Regions from separate parts of the Pseudomonas protegens genome, predicted to be linked through region 3. Evidence: riboswitches for the same ligand, from Rfam matches in the RefSeq annotation. Region 3 holds a riboswitch; each other region holds the start of a gene.
The links. Region 3 has a riboswitch for cobalamin ahead of cobW (cobalamin biosynthesis protein CobW). Riboswitches for the same ligand answer to the same signal wherever they lie in the genome.
Positions count from the first base shown of each region.

Region 1 (3,269 bases), 1.7 Mb from region 3:
GTGATCGGCGTCTGCGGCCTGAGCGGCGCCATCGGCCTGCGCGAGCCCTGCTACCACTACCGGGTGGGCATCACCCGCGGCCGCGCCCCGGAGCTGGGGATCGAAAAACAGATCCCGACCCTGTTCCTGTGCAACGAGATGACCGGGCAATCCCTGCTCTGCTCGCTGTACCTGCGCCACGACCAGCGCCAGGGCTACGCCGGGCGCCTGCTGTCCACCGCGCGCCTGCTGTTCGTCGCCGAATACCCGAAGCTGTTCGGCGACAAGCTGGTGGCCGAGCTGCGGGGCCAGCTCGACGGCCAGGGCCGTTCGCCGTTCTGGGACAGCCTGGGGCGCCACTTCTTCAAGATGGACTTCCAGCAGGCCAATCGCCTGTCCAGCCAGGGCAGCAAGCCGTTCATCGCCGAACTCATGCCACGCCAGCCGCTGTACACCTGCCTGCTCAGCCCCGCCGCCCAGGCCGCCATCGGCCAGGCCCACCACAGCACCGAGCAGGCGGTGCACATCCTGCGGGACGAAGGCTTCAACCATCAGGGCTGCATCGACATCTTCGACGGCGGGCCGCTGATCGAGGCCGAGGTGACGAAGATCCGCAGCGTGCGTGAAAGCCAGACCCTGCCCCTGCTGGTGGGCACTCCGGACGCGCAGGCGCCGGTGTGGCTGATTCACAACCGGCGCCTGGAGAACTGCCGCATCACCGCCGCGCCCGGGCGCCTGGTGTCCGGCTGCCTGCTGGTGGACCGCCTGACCGCCAAACGCCTGCAACTGCAGCCCGGCGACTCGGTGCGCGCCGTGCCGCTGCTGGCCTGCGAGTCCCCGCCGACACGGCGCTCACAGCGGCACCTGACCCCGGAAACCGCCGCGCTGCCGTAGCCACCGCCTTGCCCGTTATCAGGCACGACTCGCTGCAGATCCGCCATCGCCCTTGAACCGCAAGCACCCGGCGCCAGGCCCGACGTTGACGAACGTCGGTGCGAGTGTTCAGATGCCGCCCAGTTTCAGGTGCCTCATGCCGCCGTGCATGAGGTGAAACGGGAAACCGGTGCGCCCCTTCAGGGCTAGTCCGGTGCTGCCCCCGCAACGGTAAGCGAGTGCTGCATTCAACACGCCACTGTACCCAAGGTATGGGAAGGCGAATGCCGCCACACTCGTCAGCCCGGAGACCGGCCTGGAACCTGTGTTTGGCAATCCTGCGGTGGGCGGGCATGGGCCGGTATGGTCGCGTGCCTGTGGCCGATACCTTCTCCTGCGTGCTTCCCGAAGACACTTTCGAGAAGACCAAGAATGACAACACCTGAGACTTTCCTTGCACGCGACTGGCGTGCACCGCGCCGCAGCATGAGCGGCGCCCTGTTCGGCTGCCTGTTCAGCCCCCTGCTGCTGGCGGACGACGCGCCGCTGAAACTGGAGCAGCAATGGGTTTCCGCCCCTTCGGTGGAGTCCACCACGGTGGCCGAAATGGCCAGGTACGGCAGCAAGGTGGAGATCATCGATCGCCAGCAGATCGAGCGTGCCGGCCCCAGCAGCGACATCACCCGGGTCCTGCAGATGTACGTGCCGGGCCTCTACGTCGCACCGAAAAACGGCCCCTTCGACTACGGCACCTATTCCCTGCTGGGCGGGCGCAACGACGACACCCTGATCCTGCTGGACGGCGTGCGCCTGAACAACCGCCTGTACGGCGGCCTGTACCTGGACACCCTGCCGGCCAACGCCATCGAGCGCATCGAGGTGCTCAAGGGCGGCCAGAGCCTGCTGTTCGGCACCCAGGCGGTGTCCGGGGTGATCAACATCGTCACCCGCAGCCCGCAGACCCGCGACGTCTCCGGCGAGGTCAACCTGGGCCTGGACAGCTTCCGGGGCCAGAGCGGCGATGCCCGCGCCGAGCAGATCCTCAGCAACGGCCTGGGCGACCTGGGCCTGCTGGCCTATGTCAGCCATAACGTCTCCGACGGTTACCAGCCCTATCGCAACAGCGCCTACAGCCCCAACACCCGGGACAAGAAACGCGGCTATGCCGTGACCACCTTCGGCGCCAAGGCGATCCAGGGCTTTGCCGACGATTCGCGGCTGGAACTGTTCTACCAGTACAGCGACGCCAACCTGGATTTCGCCCGCCCGGTGAACAACCATAAAACCACCAACGACCGCATCCAGCAGATCGCCACCGCGACCTTCGAGCAGCGCCTGGGCGAGCGCTTCAGCTACTTCGTCAAAGGCCATGTCAACGACTGGGACACCCGCTACACCCGCATCAACACCACCGAGGGCGGGGGCCTCAAGGTGATCAACCACAACGACTACTGGGGCTTCACCGACTGGGGCCTGCAGGCCGAGGGCAAGGCCGAGCTGGACGGCGGCCATGTGCTGGTGTTCGGCAGCGACAACCAGTGGTTCAAGGGCCAGGACGATGTGCTCAAGATCGAGGACAACAGCGCCCAGGCCAACGCCCTCTACGCTCAACTGCGCCCGGTATTGGCAGCCCTGCCCGACTGGCACCCGAGCATCGGCGTGCGTCACGAGAAGATCAGCGGCGGCGAAAGCGCCACGGTGGGCATGCTCACCTCGCTGTATGACCTCTCGCCCCACTGGCAACTGCGCGGCCAGTTCGGCAGCGCCTTCAAGCTGCCCAACGCCGAGCAACTGTTCGCCAACGAGGAGGATGAACGAGGCAACCGCCACCTCAAGCCGGAAAAGAGCGTGAATGCCGAGCTGGGCCTGGACTACCAGGGCCACCTGCTGGCCGGCGACTTCAACGCCAGCGGCACGCTGTTCCAGCGCAAGATCGACGACCTGATCGCCCTCGACGGCATCGACTGGGTCAATGGCCAAGGACGGATCAAGGTACGTGGCCTGGAGATCGACGGGCGCTGGCAGTTCAGCCCGCAATGGACCCTGCAGGCGGACATGACCCGCAACCTGGTGGAGTCGCGCAACGGCGTGACCCTGAGCAACATCCCCGGCTTCCTCGCCCGCACGCGGCTGGGCTACGAGTCCGTGGACCGCCAGTGGGGCGTGGGCGGGGCAATCCGCTACATCGGCCAGATCGACAGCCCGAAGAAGATCGACTACGGCCACTATTCGGTGGTCGACGCCGATGCCTATCGCTACCTCGACACGGCCCAGCAGCATCGCCTGAGCCTGCTGGTGGAAAACCTCTTCGACCGCGACTACAGCACCAGCATCGCCAGCAACAACCCGCGGGTGGACAACCTGGGGCGCCCCTTCACCACCGAGGTGCGCTACACCTACCGCTTCTGAGGACGACT
Region 1 is NZ_CP060201.1:809,225-812,493, forward strand. It holds gene GGI48_RS03720 (arginine N-succinyltransferase) at 1-873, shown strand, start outside; cobalamin riboswitch at 984-1,187, shown strand; gene GGI48_RS03725 (TonB-dependent receptor plug domain-containing protein) at 1,339-3,261, shown strand.
Region 1: another riboswitch for cobalamin. It lies ahead of GGI48_RS03725 (TonB-dependent receptor plug domain-containing protein); the one in region 3 lies ahead of cobW (cobalamin biosynthesis protein CobW).

Region 2 (3,269 bases), 790 kb from region 3:
CCCCGACGTTGCTGTTGGAGCCGACGGTGACGTAGAGCTTGCTCCCGTCCGGGCTGGCGATGACGTTCTTGGTCCAGTGATGATTGAGCGTGCCGCCGGGCAGATCGACGACCTTGGTGCCGGTCGCGCTGATCCGCGTGTCGCCGTTCTGGTAAGGAAAGCGCAGCAGCTTGTCGGTGTCCGCCACATACAGGTCATTGCCGACCAGGGTCATGCCGAACGGCGAGTTCAGGTTGTCCAGAAACACGCTGCGGGTTTCGGCCACGCCATCGTGATCCTGATCCCTTAGCAGGGTAATGCGGTTGGCGCTGGGCACGGCAGCGCCGGCGCGGCCCATGATCTTTCCGGCGATCCAGCCGCGAATGCCCTGATTGTCGTCGGGTTTGGGCGGTGCGTTGGTTTCCGCCACCAGTACGTCGCCGTTGGGCAGGACATAGAGCCAGCGTGGATGATCGAGGTCTTCGGCGAAGGCATTGACCTGGGTGCCGGCTGCCGCCAATGGCTGGGTGCCCTTGGGCCAGCCAATCGCTGGGGCGATGTTCACCGTGGGGATCAGCGTCGGATTGGGCTCCGGCAGCTTGGGGCTGGGGCCGGTGCCGTCGGAAACTTGCAGGCTGGAGGTTTCGCCGCAGGCCGTAAGGCCGGCGGCGATGGCGATAAGCAAAGCGAGTCGAGACTTGAGCATGCTGATTTCCCTATGAGTGCACGGACGTCCTAGTCATAGAGGAGCATAGCCGGCGTATGGTTCCGCCTGATCAGCGGGCTTCCTTGAACAGTACCGCGACCCCGGGATGGTAGTGGCCGGCTTCGTTGTGCAACTTGCGATAGGCGTAGGGAAAGTACCAGGCCACCGCGCAGCAGTGTTCCTTTTGCAGCTCGTCGAGCATGTCCTGGAGTTCTTCCGGGGTGGCGCTGTGCTGGGCCTTTTGCGGGCTGACGAACAGGCAGCCGAGCCGCAGGTCGCTGGGGTAGCTGATTGTTCTCGCGTCACTGGCAATGTCGAGCAGGGCCTGGGTCAGGCGCAGGCCGTTGACCTGGGGCCAGCGCTGGGTGGCCTGAATGTAGGCGCGCTCTTCCCGGGTGGCCAGGTACAGATCGGTGCGCGCGTTGCGGGCGCCTGCCTCCTGCTGTTTTTTGCTGGGGCTGTGTTCGAGGCTGACCATTTCCGCCATCCAGGCGGCGGCGGAAAGCAAACCCAGGTTGGCTTGTTCGTCGAACCAGTAAGGGGTTTCGCCATCGCCACGAACAGCGTTGTAGCGGTCAATGCAATCAAACCAGCGTTCCAGCATCGGGCGCAGGAATTCCAGCTTGGGATTGCTGATGATCATGCCTTGCATCGGGATCCGTCCTTGTTGTTGTCTGGTGGTGGGTGGGCTGAAATATGGCTATTTGATATCAATGTGCTCAGTGTGGCACAAGATTGGCGTCAGTTTGTTGATGCGGTGCAGTTTTGTGTGTCGCGCGCCGGCTGGCTTTAATTGACGCTCCACCCCCAACCCTCTAACCTTCGCGACTTGTTTCAGGTGCTCTGTGGCCGCGGGTCGACAGAGTGAAACAGGGAAGCCGGTCAGGGCCTGTGCCAGCAATGGACATGGCTACGATTCCGGCGCTGCCCCCGCAACGGTAGATGAGTCAAGGCTGCGCCAGATGCCACTGTGTCCACGACATGGGAAGGCGCGCAGTCCGGCAGCAATGCCCCTCATGAGCCCGGAGACCGGCCTGATCCATCCAACGGCATCACGGTGGGCGATGCCAGGCTTGCGCCGTCTATTCCTTTTCCTGCCCGCCGTTCCCCAGCCCCAACGGAGAGCTGCCCCATGAGTGAATCCCCCGATCGTGACGAGCGCCACGTGGCGCGCATGTTGCGCAAGAAAGCCGTGATCGATGAGCGCATCGCCAACTCGCCCAACGAATGTGGCCTGTTGCTGGTGCTGACCGGCAATGGCAAGGGCAAGAGCAGTTCGGCTTTCGGCATGTTGGCGCGGTCCATGGGCCACGGCATGCAGTGCGGCGTGGTGCAGTTCATCAAGGGCCGTAACAGCACCGGCGAAGAACTGTTCTTCCGGCGTTTTCCGGAGCAGGTGCGCTTTCATGTGATGGGCGAGGGCTTTACCTGGGAAACCCAGGATCGCCAGCGCGATATCGCCGCGGCCGAAGCCGCCTGGGCAGTGTCCAGGGCGTTGCTGAGCGACCCGGGCATCGGTCTGGTGGTGCTCGACGAACTGAACATCGCCCTCAAGCACGGCTACCTGGATCTGGACCAGGTGCTCAGCGACCTGCAAGCCCGGCCGCCCATGCAGCATGTGGTGGTGACCGGCCGTGGGGCCAAGCCGGAACTGATCGAACTGGCCGATACCGTCACCGAAATGGGCATGGTCAAGCATGCCTTCCAGGCCGGCATCAAGGCGCAGAAAGGTGTTGAGCTGTGAGCGTGATTTCATGACCGATGTTCGTCATTGCCCGGCGGTATTGATCGCCGCGCCGGCTTCCGGCCAGGGCAAGACCACCGTGACCGCTGCCCTGGCTCGTCTGCACCGCAACCAGGGGCGCAAGGTACGGGTGTTCAAATGCGGCCCGGACTTTCTCGACCCGATGATTCTCGAACGTGCCAGCGGCGCTCCGGTGTATCAGCTGGACATGTGGATGGTGGGCGAACAGGAAAGCCGGCGCCTGCTCTGGGAAGCGGCGGCTGACGCCGACCTGATCCTGATCGAAGGGGTCATGGGGCTGTTCGACGGCACCCCCTCCAGTGCCGATCTGGCGCGGCATTTCGGGGTGCCGGTGCTGGGGGTGATCGATGGCACCGCCATGGCCCAGACCTTCGGCGCGCTGGCCCTGGGCTTGGCCCGCTATCAGCCGGACCTGCCGTTCGCCGGGGTGCTGGCCAACCGGGTCGGCACCTTGCGTCACGCGCAGTTGCTCGAAGGCAGCCTTACCGAGGGTTTGCGCTGGTACGGCGCCCTGTCCCGGGAAACCGATATCGAACTGCCCAGCCGGCACCTGGGGCTGGTGCAGGCCCGTGAACTGAATGATCTCGACTTGCGCCTGGATGCCGCCGCCGAGGCGCTGGCCAGCAGCTGTCAGGTGGAGTTGCCGCCCGCCGTGAGTTTTGCCGCGCCAACGCCAGTGGTTTGCGAGCCCTTGCTGGAGGGCGTGCGCATTGCTGTGGCGCGGGACGAGGCGTTTGCCTTTACCTACGGCGCCAGCCTCGATCTGTTGCGGGCCATGGGCGCGCAATTGCATTTCTTCTCCCCTATCCACGACACGAC
Region 2 is NZ_CP060201.1:5,099,288-5,102,556, forward strand. It holds gene GGI48_RS23780 (PQQ-dependent sugar dehydrogenase) at 1-685, opposite strand, end outside; gene GGI48_RS23785 (hypothetical protein) at 756-1,337, opposite strand; cobalamin riboswitch at 1,505-1,738, shown strand; gene cobO (cob(I)yrinic acid a,c-diamide adenosyltransferase) at 1,818-2,429, shown strand; gene GGI48_RS23795 (cobyrinate a,c-diamide synthase) at 2,440-3,269, shown strand, end outside.
Region 2: another riboswitch for cobalamin. It lies ahead of cobO (cob(I)yrinic acid a,c-diamide adenosyltransferase); the one in region 3 lies ahead of cobW (cobalamin biosynthesis protein CobW).

Region 3 (3,269 bases):
TCGGCATCATGGCTGTGACCGGCCATGGCGCCTTCGGCGTGTTCGTGGACTTCGGCCGCCGGGGCCTTTTCATAGGTTTCCGCCTGCAGAATCAGCGGGGCGACCCAGAAGCTTTGCAGCAGGGTCAGCAACAGGGCGGCCAGCAACCCGGTGAACCCCGCGGTTTGCGCGATACGCTTGATCATGTCGGCGGTTCTCAGTGGCAAGGGAAGGCAGCGCTGTGGCGGGTATCGTGGGCCGCGTTGTGCACCGCTTCGATATGGGAAAAACCGGCGAAGTACACCAGGCAGGCGCCGAGGATCGAAGCGCCGATGGCGGCCACCAGGCGTTGGCTCAGGGTGGAGGTGCTGCTGGCGGAATGGCTGGTGCTGCTGATGATCGACATGGCGCTTCCCTTTTGGAGTATCGGCAGGGAGCAGCGCAGGAAAACCCCGCGTGAGGAGCACGCAGGGTTTGCAACAGCGCCCGCCCACCGCGGGTTTGTTATGTAAGTGTTGCGGGCCGGTCTCCGGGCTCGCGAGGGGCAGGGGCCGACTCATGTCGTACCGTGCCGAAAAGTGTCACCTTCCCATGCCGTGGCACAGTGGATCTGACACTTCGCTCGCTTACCGTTGCGGGGGCAGCACCGGACTGGCCACGGCTTTTTAGTTAAGCACGTGATTCACCGGTTTCCCGTTTCACCCTGTGAAGGGCACCCGTAACAAGGCGCGTAGCAAATCACGGGCGGGGCGAGGCCGTCAATTGCGGACGCCGACGCATTGCCGATTGACCGTCCCCCGCGCTCTGCGTAGCCTTGCGCGTTCGAGGTTCTTCGGCCAGCGGTCGAAGCTAAGAAGGGAACGCGGTCGATGCCGCGGCTGCCCCCGCAACTGTGAAGGGTTTCATTTCTGCAAGGCCACTGCATTGGCGTCCACAACGCCTGCGGGAAGGCGCAGAAACCGCCAGTCCAATGACTGGCAAGCCCTCAGCCAGGAGACCTGCCTCGATCCCAGATTCTCACTACAACCGGGCGGGGTGATCCGGTGGCGAAATCTCCGCGCGCCTCTGCGCTGCGGCTCTCGTCCCGTATGCCCGCCACCTTTGCCAAGGGGCATCCGATGAAAACACTGGCCAAACTTCCCGTCACCATCGTCACCGGCTTCCTTGGCTCGGGTAAGACCACCTTGCTGCGGCACATGCTGGACAACGCCCAGGGCCGGCGCATCGCGGTGATCGTCAACGAGTTCGGCGAGCTGGGCATCGACGGCGAGATCCTCAAGCAATGCGCCATCGGCTGCACCGAGGAAGAGGCCAGCGGTCGTGTCTACGAGCTGGCCAACGGTTGCCTGTGCTGCACCGTGCAGGAAGAGTTCTTCCCGGTGATGCGCGAACTGGTGGCGCGTCGCGGCGACCTGGACCACATCCTTATCGAAACTTCCGGCCTGGCCCTGCCCAAGCCCCTGGTCCAGGCCTTCCAGTGGCCGGAAATCCGCAGCGCCTGCACCGTCGACGCGGTGATCACCGTGGTCGACAGCCCGGCCGTGGCCGCCGGCACCTTCGCCGCGTTCCCCGAGCAAGTGGACGCCCAGCGCAAGCTCGACCCCAACCTGGACCACGAATCGCCGCTGCACGAGCTGTTCGCCGACCAGCTGTCCAGCGCCGACCTGGTGATCCTCAACAAGACCGACCTGATCAACCCCGAAGACCTGGCCAAGGTGCGCCTGGAAGTGGCCGAGGAGCTGCCGCCGGCGGTGAAAGTCATCGAAGCCAGCAGCGGCCGCCTGCCCCTGGACGTGCTGCTGGGCCTGGGCGCCGGTTCCGAGGAACACATCGACGGCCGCCACAGCCACCACGACCATCACCACGACGGCGATGACGATCACGACGACCACGATCACGACGCCTTCGACTCCATCTCCATCGAGCTGCCCCAGGCCGACGAAAGCCTGCTGCTGGACGCCCTGACCCAGCTGGTGGTCAAGCACGGCATCCTGCGGGTCAAGGGCTTTGCCGCGATCCCCAACAAGCCGATGCGCCTGCTGATCCAGGGCGTGGGCACGCGCTTCGACAAGCACTTCGACCGCAAGTGGGGCGCTGACGAAGCCCGCACCACGCGCCTGGTGCTGATCGGCCAGGAACTGGACGCCGCCCAACTCGAAGCGCAACTGCGCGCCGCCCTCAGCGTGTAAGCCATGCACCTGCTCAGGACCCAGCCCGGCGGTTTCGTCTCGGATGACAACATTGCCGACCTTGGACAAACCCCCGCCGAGCTGGTGATCCTGTGCAGCGGCGATTCCAGCCTGGCGCTGCTGGCCGATGCCGCCGAGCAGTTGCCCGAGGATTACCCGAGCTTTCGCCTGGCCAACCCGATGCAGGTGCAGAACCACGCCTCGGTGGATCTGTATGTGGATCAGGTGCTGCGCCACGCCAAGGTCATCCTGATTTCCCTGCACGGCGGCATCGGCTACTGGCGTTACGGCGTCGAGCGGCTGGTGGAGCTGTCCCTGCGCGGGGTGCAGTTGATCCTGGTGCCGGGGGACGACCGCCCGGACCCGGAACTCAGCGACCTGAGCACCGTGGGCCCCGTCGAGCGCGATCGCCTGTGGCAGTTCCTGCGCCAGGGCGGGCGCGACAACGCGCTGAATTTCTATCGCTGCCTGGCCAGCGGCCTGCTGGGGCGCGACTACCCCTGGAGCGAACCGCAAACCCTGCCACGCACGGCGATCTATCACCCACACAAAAGCCAGGCCACTCTCAGCGACTGGCAGGCTGATTGGCAGCCGGGGCAAGCCGTGGCCGCGCTGCTGTTCTACCGCTCCCACCTGCAAGCGGCCAACACCGGCTTTATCGACCTGTTCTGCCAGCGTTTGCAGGCGGCAGGGCTCAATCCGTTGCCGATCGCCGTGGCCAGCCTCAAGGAGCCCGGCTGCCTGAGCCAGGTGGAAGACTGGCTGGATGCAACCGCGGCCGGGGTGATCCTCAATACCACCGGCTTTGCCCAGTCCAGCCCTGAGGCCCCGCACCTGCGGCCGTTCCGGCGCAACATTCCGGTGATCCAGGCGATCTGCGCCCAGGACAACGAGCCCGGCTGGCGCGACAGCGAGCAGGGCCTGGGCCCGCGAGACCTGGCCATGCACATCGCCTTGCCGGAACTGGACGGGCGCATCATCAGCCGGCCCATCAGCTTCAAGGACCTGGCCTGGCGCAGCGAGCGCAGCCAGTCGGACGTGGTGTGCTACCGCGGCCAGCCCGAGCGCATGGATTTCGTCGCCGAACTGGCCCGGCGCTGG
Region 3 is NZ_CP060201.1:5,888,143-5,891,411, forward strand. It holds gene GGI48_RS27260 (CbtA family protein) at 1-185, opposite strand, end outside; gene GGI48_RS27265 (CbtB-domain containing protein) at 197-385, opposite strand; cobalamin riboswitch at 482-714, opposite strand; cobalamin riboswitch at 788-1,000, shown strand; gene cobW (cobalamin biosynthesis protein CobW) at 1,098-2,168, shown strand; gene cobN (cobaltochelatase subunit CobN) at 2,172-3,269, shown strand, end outside.